Aminobacter aminovorans: one gene and its partner. The protein of the gene in region 2 interacts with the protein of the main gene of each other region in a pairwise test. Links are inferred from orthologs where the notes say so. Each region holds a gene or a part of one and is shown on either strand. Other genes may lie near its edges.

The links. Proteins that work in one complex are often made in the same cells at the same time.
Region 1: the proteins of DY201_RS02345 (region 2) and DY201_RS04735 interact in binary tests that used the Escherichia coli proteins (3 or more experiments, as listed by UniProt). The link is inferred for Aminobacter aminovorans from one-to-one orthologs.

The regions. Positions count from the first base shown.
Region 1 is NZ_UFSM01000001.1:967,568-971,261, reverse strand. Bases 1-2,925 are described here. They hold DY201_RS04735 (P-II family nitrogen regulator), read right to left. Parts: upstream 1,670-2,925; coding sequence 1,331-1,669; downstream 1-1,330. Other genes in these bases: DY201_RS04725 (ubiquinone biosynthesis hydroxylase), read left to right, coding at 2,856-2,925; DY201_RS04730 (acyl-CoA thioesterase), read right to left, coding at 1,891-2,763; DY201_RS04740 (ammonium transporter), read right to left, coding at 1-1,300. Outside these bases: more of DY201_RS04725, read left to right, coding at 2,926-3,694. UniProt on the Escherichia coli protein: Involved in the regulation of nitrogen metabolism. Regulates the activity of its targets by protein-protein interaction in response to the nitrogen status of the cell.
Region 2 is NZ_UFSM01000001.1:475,663-480,506, reverse strand. What follows is about bases 695-3,999. They hold DY201_RS02345 ([protein-PII] uridylyltransferase), read right to left. Parts: upstream 3,691-3,999; coding sequence 895-3,690; downstream 695-894. Other genes in these bases: DY201_RS02340 (glycosyltransferase family 10 domain-containing protein), read right to left, coding at 3,773-3,999; murJ (murein biosynthesis integral membrane protein MurJ), read right to left, coding at 695-848. In the rest of the region: more of murJ, read right to left, coding at 1-694; more of DY201_RS02340, read right to left, coding at 4,000-4,840.

The DNA.
Region 1 (3,694 bases), 490 kb from region 2 along the record:
GCAGATCGACCAGCTTGTAGATCACCAGCGAGCCGATGCCGCACCAGATGACCGTCACCGACACAGCGAGGAACTGCGTCCACACCTGGCCGCCGATCGACATTTCGCCGTAGCCGATGCCGCCCAGCGCCTTGGCATTGAAGACGCCGGTGCCGATGGCGCCGACAATGCCGCCGACGCCGTGGATGCCGAACACATCGAGCGAATCGTCGTAGCCCAGCTTGATCTTAACCACTGCCACGAAGAAGTAGCAGATCACCGAGGCGATCGCGCCCAGTGCGATGGCGCCGACCGGGCCGACGAAGCCGGCAGCCGGTGTCACCGCAACGAGGCCCGCCACCATGCCGGAGGCCGCACCCAGCATCGACGCCTTGCCGCGGGCAACGACTTCGATGATCACCCAGGCGAGGATCGCGCCGGCAGTGGCGGTGAATGTGTTGATCATGGCCAGGGCTGCGCCGCCATTGGCTTCGAGGTTGGAGCCGGCATTGAATCCGAACCAGCCGACCCACAGGATCGAGGCGCCGACCATGGTCAGCGTCATTGAGTGCGGAGCCATGTTGTCCTTGCCGTAGCCGGTGCGCTTGCCGATCACCAGCGCGCCGACCAGGGCAGCGATGCCTGCATTGATGTGCACGACGGTGCCGCCGGCGAAATCAAGCGCGCCCCAGCCATAGATCAGGCCATCCGAATCCCAGACCATATGGGCGATCGGGAAGTAGACGACCGTCACCCACAGCGCCACGAAAAGAAGCACAGCCGAGAACTTGATGCGCTCGGCAAAGGCGCCGACGATCAGCGCCGGCGTGATGCAGGCAAAGGTCATCTGGAAGACGATGAAGACGTATTCGGGGATGACGATGCCCTTGGTGAAGGTCGCCGCCATGCTCTCGGGCGTCACGCCGGCAAGGAATGCCTTTCCGAGGCCGCCCCAATACGGGCTAGGCGCGTCGCCAAAGGCCATCGAGTAGCCCCAGAACGTCCAGATCACGATCACCAGCGCCACGATCATTGTGCACTGCATCAGCACCGACAGCATGTTCTTGGCGCGCACCAGGCCGCCATAGAACAGCGCCAGGCCCGGCAGTGCCATGAACAGCACCAGCAGCGACGAGGTCAGCATCCAGGCGACGTCGCCTTTTTCCATGACGTCGGCGGGCGCGGGCGCGGCTGCAGCGGCATCTGCTGCCGCGGGTGCGGCTTCCTGGGCGAAGGCCACGACCGTTCCCAGGGCGGTCAGCGCAAGCGTACCGACAAGGGCCGTCCGCGCTGCCGTCTTCAATGAGGTTGGAATTTGCATTGAGGTCTCCATGAGAATTGGTTGGCCCGCTCAGAGCGCGTCAGTGTCGGTTTCGCCGGTACGGATACGCACGGCTTGGTCGATGCCGAAGACGAATATCTTGCCGTCGCCGATCTGGCCGGTCTTGGCGGCACCGGTGATCGCTTCCACGGCCTTGTCGACGAGGTCGGTCGAGACGGCGACTTCGATCTTGATCTTGGGCAGGAAGCTCACGGCATATTCGGCGCCGCGGTAAATCTCGGTATGTCCCTTCTGCCGTCCGTAGCCTTTGACTTCGGTGACGGTCAGGCCCTGGATGCCGACATTGGTCAGCGCTTCGCGTACCTCGTCGAGCTTGAACGGCTTGATGATAGCCATCACGATTTTCATCAGGTTTCACCCCTTGCTGATGCGGGTCCCCCGCGTTGCAGACGTCGCCAGCGGACCCGAAGACCACCGGTGAGTGACCAAGGCTATTCAAGCTCCGTGCCAGTTTGCCCCGGCACAAGCCAACCGTCTGAAATTTAAGGAAAATGTGCTGGACGCAAGCGACTTCCTTCGCAGGCGCAGCAAAGCATCTGCTCACGGAATGTGCAAATTATCCAAAATGCCTATTTCGTAGGCTTGGTGCGCAGGCGTATCAGCCCTTCCTGTGCCACCGAGGCGACCAGCGTGCCGTCCTGGGCATAGAGCGCGCCCCGCGTGAAGCCGCGCGAACCCGAGGTCGACGGGCTGTCCTGGGTGTAGAGCAGCCAGCCGTCGAGCGAATGCTCGCGATGGAACCACATGGCGTGGTCGATGCTCGCCGCCTGGATGTCGGGATCGAAGATGCCGCGACCATGGGCAAAAGTTGCCGTATCGAGCAGCGTCATGTCGGAAAGATAGGCAAGCACCGCACAGCGCAGTGCGCGGTCGTTCGGCACCGGCCCCGTCAGGCGGATCCACACCTTCTGCAGCGGCGGCAGCTTGTCCCGGCTCGAATAATGCTCGGCATAGACGGGCCTCAGTTCAAGCGGCCGCTCCTTGGCCCAGAACAGCCTGATCTGCTCGGGCACATGGGTTGCTTCCTGCAGCAGCTCGCGCTGCGACTTCAGCTCTTCCGGCGGCGTCACGTCGAGCGGCATCGGCATCTGGTATTCCAGGCCCTGCTCCTCGACCTGGAACGACGCTTCGAGAGAAAAGATCGCATGGCCGTGCTGGATCGCCACGACGCGCCGCGTGGTGAAGCTTCCTCCATCGCGGATGCGGTCGACTTCGTAGATGATTGGCACGGTGATGTCGCCGGGGCGCATGAAGTAGCCGTGCAGCGAATGCACGTGCCGGTCCGCGTCAACGGTGCGCTGTGCCGCCACCAGCGCCTGCGCAATCGTCTGGCCGCCAAACACGCGCTGCCACTGAACCTGCGGGCTGCGACCACGGAACAGGTTGTGTTCCAGCTTCTCGAGATTGAGAATGCTGAGAAGCTCTTGTATTCCGGCCGGCATGCTTTCCCCTTTTCGGGACGAAGTATACCCGGTTTCCAGCAGGAAGCCCCCGTCGAGTCAAGGCGGGAAGCCTAGCCGTAAAGGACGCCGCCATGGTCACGCGCGAATCTGACGACAAGAAATCGACGCAGCTCGACGTGCTCGTCGCCGGCGCCGGTTATGTCGGCCTCGCCACTGCCGTCTCGATCAAGCAGGCGCGGCCCAATCTGCACATCGCCATCGTTGACGCAGCGCCCGCCGAGGTCTGGCGCAAGGACGGGCGCGCCTCCGCCATCGCCGCCGCCGCCTGTCGGATGCTCGACCAGCTCGGCTGCTGGGAAGAGATTTCGCCCGAGGCGCAGGCGATCAACGACATGATCATCACCGATTCGAAGAGTGCCGACCCGGTCCGTCCGGTCTTCCTCACCTTCGACGGCGAGATCGGCGCCGGCGAACCTTTCGCCCACATGATCGAAAACCGGCTGCTCAACGGCGCCCTGCGCCGCCGCGCCGCCGAACTCGGCATCGACATCATCGAAGGTGTTGCCGTCCAGGCCTTCGAGGCCGCCATCGCCGGCGCCAAGGTCCATCTTGCCGACGGTATCAGCATCGACACGCGCCTTCTCATCGCCGCCGACGGCGTCAACTCCAAGCTGCGCGATATGGCCGGCATCAAGACGGTGCGCTGGGAATACGGCCAGTCCGGCATCGTCTGCACTGTGGTGCACGAACGCCCGCATGGCGGCCGCGCCGAGGAGCATTTCCTGCCGGCCGGCCCTTTCGCAACGCTGCCGCTCAAGCCGACGAAGGATGGCACCAACCGCTCGTCCATCGTCTGGACCGAACGCACCGAGGACGCCGACAAGCTTGTCTCGGGTGATCCGTTCGTCTTCGAGATCGAGCTCGAGCAGCGCTTCGGCCTCAAGCTCGGCGAGATCCGCGTCGAGGGCAA
Region 2 (4,844 bases):
CCGACGACGCCGAGCGGCAACTGGTAGACCCGGTCGGCAAGGTTCAGCGACGACACGGCACTGTCTTGGCCAGAGGCGATGGCCGTGCCGATCAAGGTGTTGATCTGGGTGATGCCGCCGGTGATCGCGGCGGGCAACGCCAGCCACAGCAGCCGCTTGACGTTGGGCGTCAGCTTCGGTCGGCGGAAGCCGATCGATATGCCGGCATGGCGCACCGCAATCCAGACGATGATCAACTGCACGAGACCTGCCGCCAGCACGCCCCAGGCGAGCGCATAGCCGACCGTCAGTCCGTCATGGCCGCGATACCAGGCATTGCCCAGCACGCCGACGAGGATGATGTTGAGGAACACCGGGGCGATCGCCGCGGCGAAATAGCGGCGCAGCGAATTCAGCATGCCGCTCATCATCGCTGCCAGCGACATGCAGATCAGATAGGGGAACATGATGGTGGCTAGCGCCACCGTCAGGTCGTATTTCTCGTGATTGTCGGCGAAACCCGGTGCCACGACGAAGCGCACGATCAGCGGCATCGCCAGTTCCATGGCGATCGTCAGTACCAGAAGTGCCGAAAACAGCACGCCGAACACTTCCTCCGAAAAGCGCTTGGCACCCTCGACGCCATTGGCCTCGATCTCCTTGGCGAACAACGGCACGAAGGCCGCGTTGAATGCGCCTTCGGCAAACAGCCGGCGGAAGGTGTTGGGAAACTGGAACGCCGCATAGAAGGCGTCGGCCACCGGCCCGGTACCTAGCGCTGCCGCCATCAGCATCTCGCGCGCAAAGCCCAGCACCCGGCTCATCAGCGTGCCCGAGGCAACGGTCGCAAATTTCTTGATCAATGACATGGCGCGCGACGATGCCTTGCGGATGTGGGCGGGATCATGGCTGGCGTCATTCGGCGGCCGCAGCCCTGGCCTTGGTCCGCTCGGCGGTTGCGCCCTCAAGGGTCGCGATCAGCCGGCTGCGGATGTTTTCGAGCCGTGTCGGGTTGTCGATCTTCTGGCCGGTCAGGTCGGTGACGTAGAATGTGTCGATCACCTTCTCGCCGAAAGTCGTGATGTGCGCCGAAGCGATGTCGAGCGACAGGTCGGACAGCGCGCCGGTGATCTCCGACAGGAAGCCTGGGCGGTCGAGGCCCTCGACCTCGATCACCGAAAAACGGTTCGATAGTGCATTGCGGATTTCGGCGCGCGGCTGGATGCGGAAGGTCTTCTGGCCGCGCTTCGGCTTGGCCCGCTTGGCGATCATCTCCGGCAGCCAGGCCCGGCCAGACAGCACGTCCTCGATCAGCTGGCCGACACGCTCGGCGCGTCGCCGCTCGTCCTCGTCGCGGTCGAATTCGCGCGAGATCAGGATGATGTCGAGCGCCCGGCCGTCGGCGGTGGTGAAGATCTGTGCGTCGACGATGTTGCCTCCGGCCGCCGCACAGGCGCCTGCAATCACCGACAGCAGGCGCGGATGGTCCTGCGCCAGGATGGTGATCTCGGTGACCGCCTCGAATTCGTGGGTCCGCACCATCGTCGACAGTTGCTTGCCGGCCGCGTCGGCGCCGCGGATGAACTCGGCGTGGCGCTTCTGGTCTTCCAGGTCGACGGTCAGCAGGTAGTTGTCATAGTGCAGCTTGACATATTTCCGCCGCGCCGCCTCGGGCCAGTCGGCCAGCGCCTCGGCCAAAATCTCGCGTGCCGCCGCCGTGCGTTCCGCTCGCGACAGCTCCGAAAAACCGCCGGTCAGCAGCAACTCGGTTTCGTAATACAACGTGCGCAGAAGCTGGCCCTTCCAGCCGTTCCACACTCCGGGCCCGACGCCGCGGATATCGCAGACGGTCAGGATCAGCAAAAGCTTCAGTCGCTCGACCGACTGCACCACGTCGGCGAAATCGTCGATGGTCTTGCGGTCGTTGAGGTCGCGCGTCTGCGCCGTCATCGACATCACAAGGTGGTTCTCGACCAGCCAGGCGACGGTTTCGGTATCGGTCGGCGACAGCCCCATATGCGGGCAGATGCGGCGGGCGATCTTGCCGCCGGCCTCCGAATGGTCCTCCGGCCGGCCCTTGGCGATATCGTGCAGCAGCACCGCGACATAGAGCACTTCGCGCTGCTTCTTCAGGCCGCCGATCAGCGAATGGCTGAGTGGATGGATCTTGGCGCCGTCGCCATGCTCGATCTCGGAGAGCACGCCGATGCAGCGCAGCAGATGCTCATCGACGGTATAGTGGTGATACATCGAGAACTGCATCATCGCGACGATCTTGCCGAAATCGGGGATCAGTCGGCCGAGCAGTCCGGCCTCGTTCATGCGCCGCATGTTGAGCTCGGGGCTGCGGTCCGAGGTCAGGATTTCAAGAAAATAGCGATTGGCCTCCTCGTTGCGCCGCAGGCCCTTGTCGACCAGCCCGAGCGAGCGGGTCAGAAGCTTGAGCGCATTGGGGTGCAATTCCAGCCCGTGCCGATCGGCGAACCAGAAGAAGCGCAGCATATTGACCGGGTCGCGCGAATACACCTTGTCGTCGGCGACGTTGATGCGCTGGTTGTCGATGATGAAGTCGCTGGTGCCGGCAAGCTTTCGCCGCCGCCTGGAGAAGCCCTGCAGCAGCCCGTGGAAGCCCGGTGCGTCCTTGGCCTGCTCCTCTTCCAGCGCCGCACAGAAGATGCGGGTCAGGTCGCCGACTTCCTTGGCCACCAGGAAGTAGTCCTTCATGAAGCGCTCGACCGCCGATAGCCCCGGCTGGGTGGTGTAGCCGAGCCGCTGCGCGATTTCGCGCTGGATGTCGAAATGCAGCCTCTCCTCCGGCTTGCCGGTCAGAAAATGCATGTGGCAGCGCACCGCCCAGAGAAAATCCTCGGCCTCGACGAACTGGCCGTATTCGCCTTCGGTGAACACGCCCTTGTTGATCAGCTCGGCGCCGGTGCGCACGCGGTAGTAATATTTGGCGATCCAGAACAGCGTGTGCAGGTCGCGCAGCCCGCCCTTGCCGTCCTTGATGTTGGGCTCGACAAGATAGCGGCTTTCGCCTGCCTTGGCGTGGCGGGCATCGCGCTCGGCGAGTTTCGCCTGCACGTATTCGGGGCCCGTGCCCTTCACCAGCTCCTTGTCGAAGCGGTCGATCAGCTCGTCGCAGAGCTTCTGCTCGCCCCAGATGAAGCGCGCCTCCAGAATCGCCGTGCGGATGGTGATGTCGCTGCGCGACAAGCGGATGCACTCGTCGATGTTGCGGGTGGCGTGGCCGACCTTCAGCCCCATGTCCCACAGCATGTAGAGCATGTACTCGACGATCTGCTCGCCCCATGGCGTCTGCTTGTAGGGCAGCAGGAACAACAGGTCGATGTCGGAGCCCGGCGCCAGCGTGCCGCGGCCGTAGCCGCCGACGGCCACCACCGCCATGCGCTCCGCCGAGGAGGGGTTCTTGGCGCGGTAGACGTGGGTGACGGCGAAGTCGTAGAGGACGCGGATGATCTCGTCCATCAGGTGCGAGATCCGCACGGCACAGCAGGTGCCGCCGCCATCGTCCATCAGCATGTTCTCGGCGATCTTCTTGCCGGCGGCGATGTGTTCCTTGAACAGCTGCAGCGCCTTGGCCCGCACCGCGGGGTCGGTGCCGTCGCCATCGCGGGTCTGCGCCGTCAGTTCGCGGCGCAGTGCGTCCGCGTCGATCAGCTCTTCGAGTTTGAGCGGAACTTTGTTCATCTGCCTCGGCTGGCCTCGCCCTTGTGGCGGCGTCTATAGCGCGAATTGTCTGCCATGGGTATGGCCGAGATCGGGGCGCCGCTCAACCGGCAGCAATGCCTTGCTTGGCCATGGCCCGCGCTTGTGCCGCCTGCAGGATCTTTTCCCAGCGCCCGGCGATCGCCGTCTCGTTAAGGAATTTTCGCGAGTTCTCCGTCAGCGGGCTTTGCGCGAAGAACGCCTCGAAGAGGGCCGGGTTACGGTCGGCCGCGACCGTGCGCCGCGCCACCGAAATCAGCGTCAGCGGCGTCGCCAACTTGCGCATGAAATGTGACCGCGCCAGCGGCTGCCAGCCGAATGCAAGTCTGTCGCAGATGCGCTTCTCATGGGCATGCCAGTTGATGAAGCAGCGCTCGTCGAAGTCTTCGGCGACCCGCGGGTTGCCCCAGTAGATCGGCACGCTGCCGGCGAGCATCGCATCGACGAGCTTCTCGGTGGTGTAGCCCGCCGCGCTGCTGTTTTCGAAGGCGATGGTGAAGCGCCTCTTCCTGAGGAACGCCAGCTTGTCGTCGCGGGAGTTGCCGATTGGGGCACAATTGCGCTGCACCCGCCCGGGCGCGTCGACCCTGCGGTAGAGGGACAGCCCCCGGAACAGCCAGCGGCGGAGCTTGGCGCGCTTGTTGCCGTAGATGAAGGCGCAGAAGTGCGGCCGGGCCGCGCGCTGTTCAGGCGTTTCGGACGGCAGTCCCGCCAGCCAGTGCAGGATCGAATCGCCGCCGCTGCTCCAGACATAAAGCGGGTAGCGCATGTAGCGCTCGTTGCCGATATCGGCCTCGTAGTCGAAGGCCAGCGCCCATTCGCAATGGTCCATCAGCGGTGTCGCGTTCTCCCCCGTCAGGAAGACGCGCTCATAGTCGCCGGCCGCTACGTCGGGCATGCGGGTGCCGGCGACATTCTGGTTCTTGGGCGCGAAAGGCCCGATCAACACGAGGTCGGCCTTATCAAGCTCGTCGCAATATTCGATGGCGATGCCGCATGCCCGCGCCCAAGGCGCGACATACGTTTCGACGGCGCGGCGCGGCGGCATGTCCTGCCAGAAGTGGCAGCAATGGACATTCACCACGACCTGGCCGGGCAGGGACGTCGTGCTGGTTACGGCTGCTTCAGTCATGCTG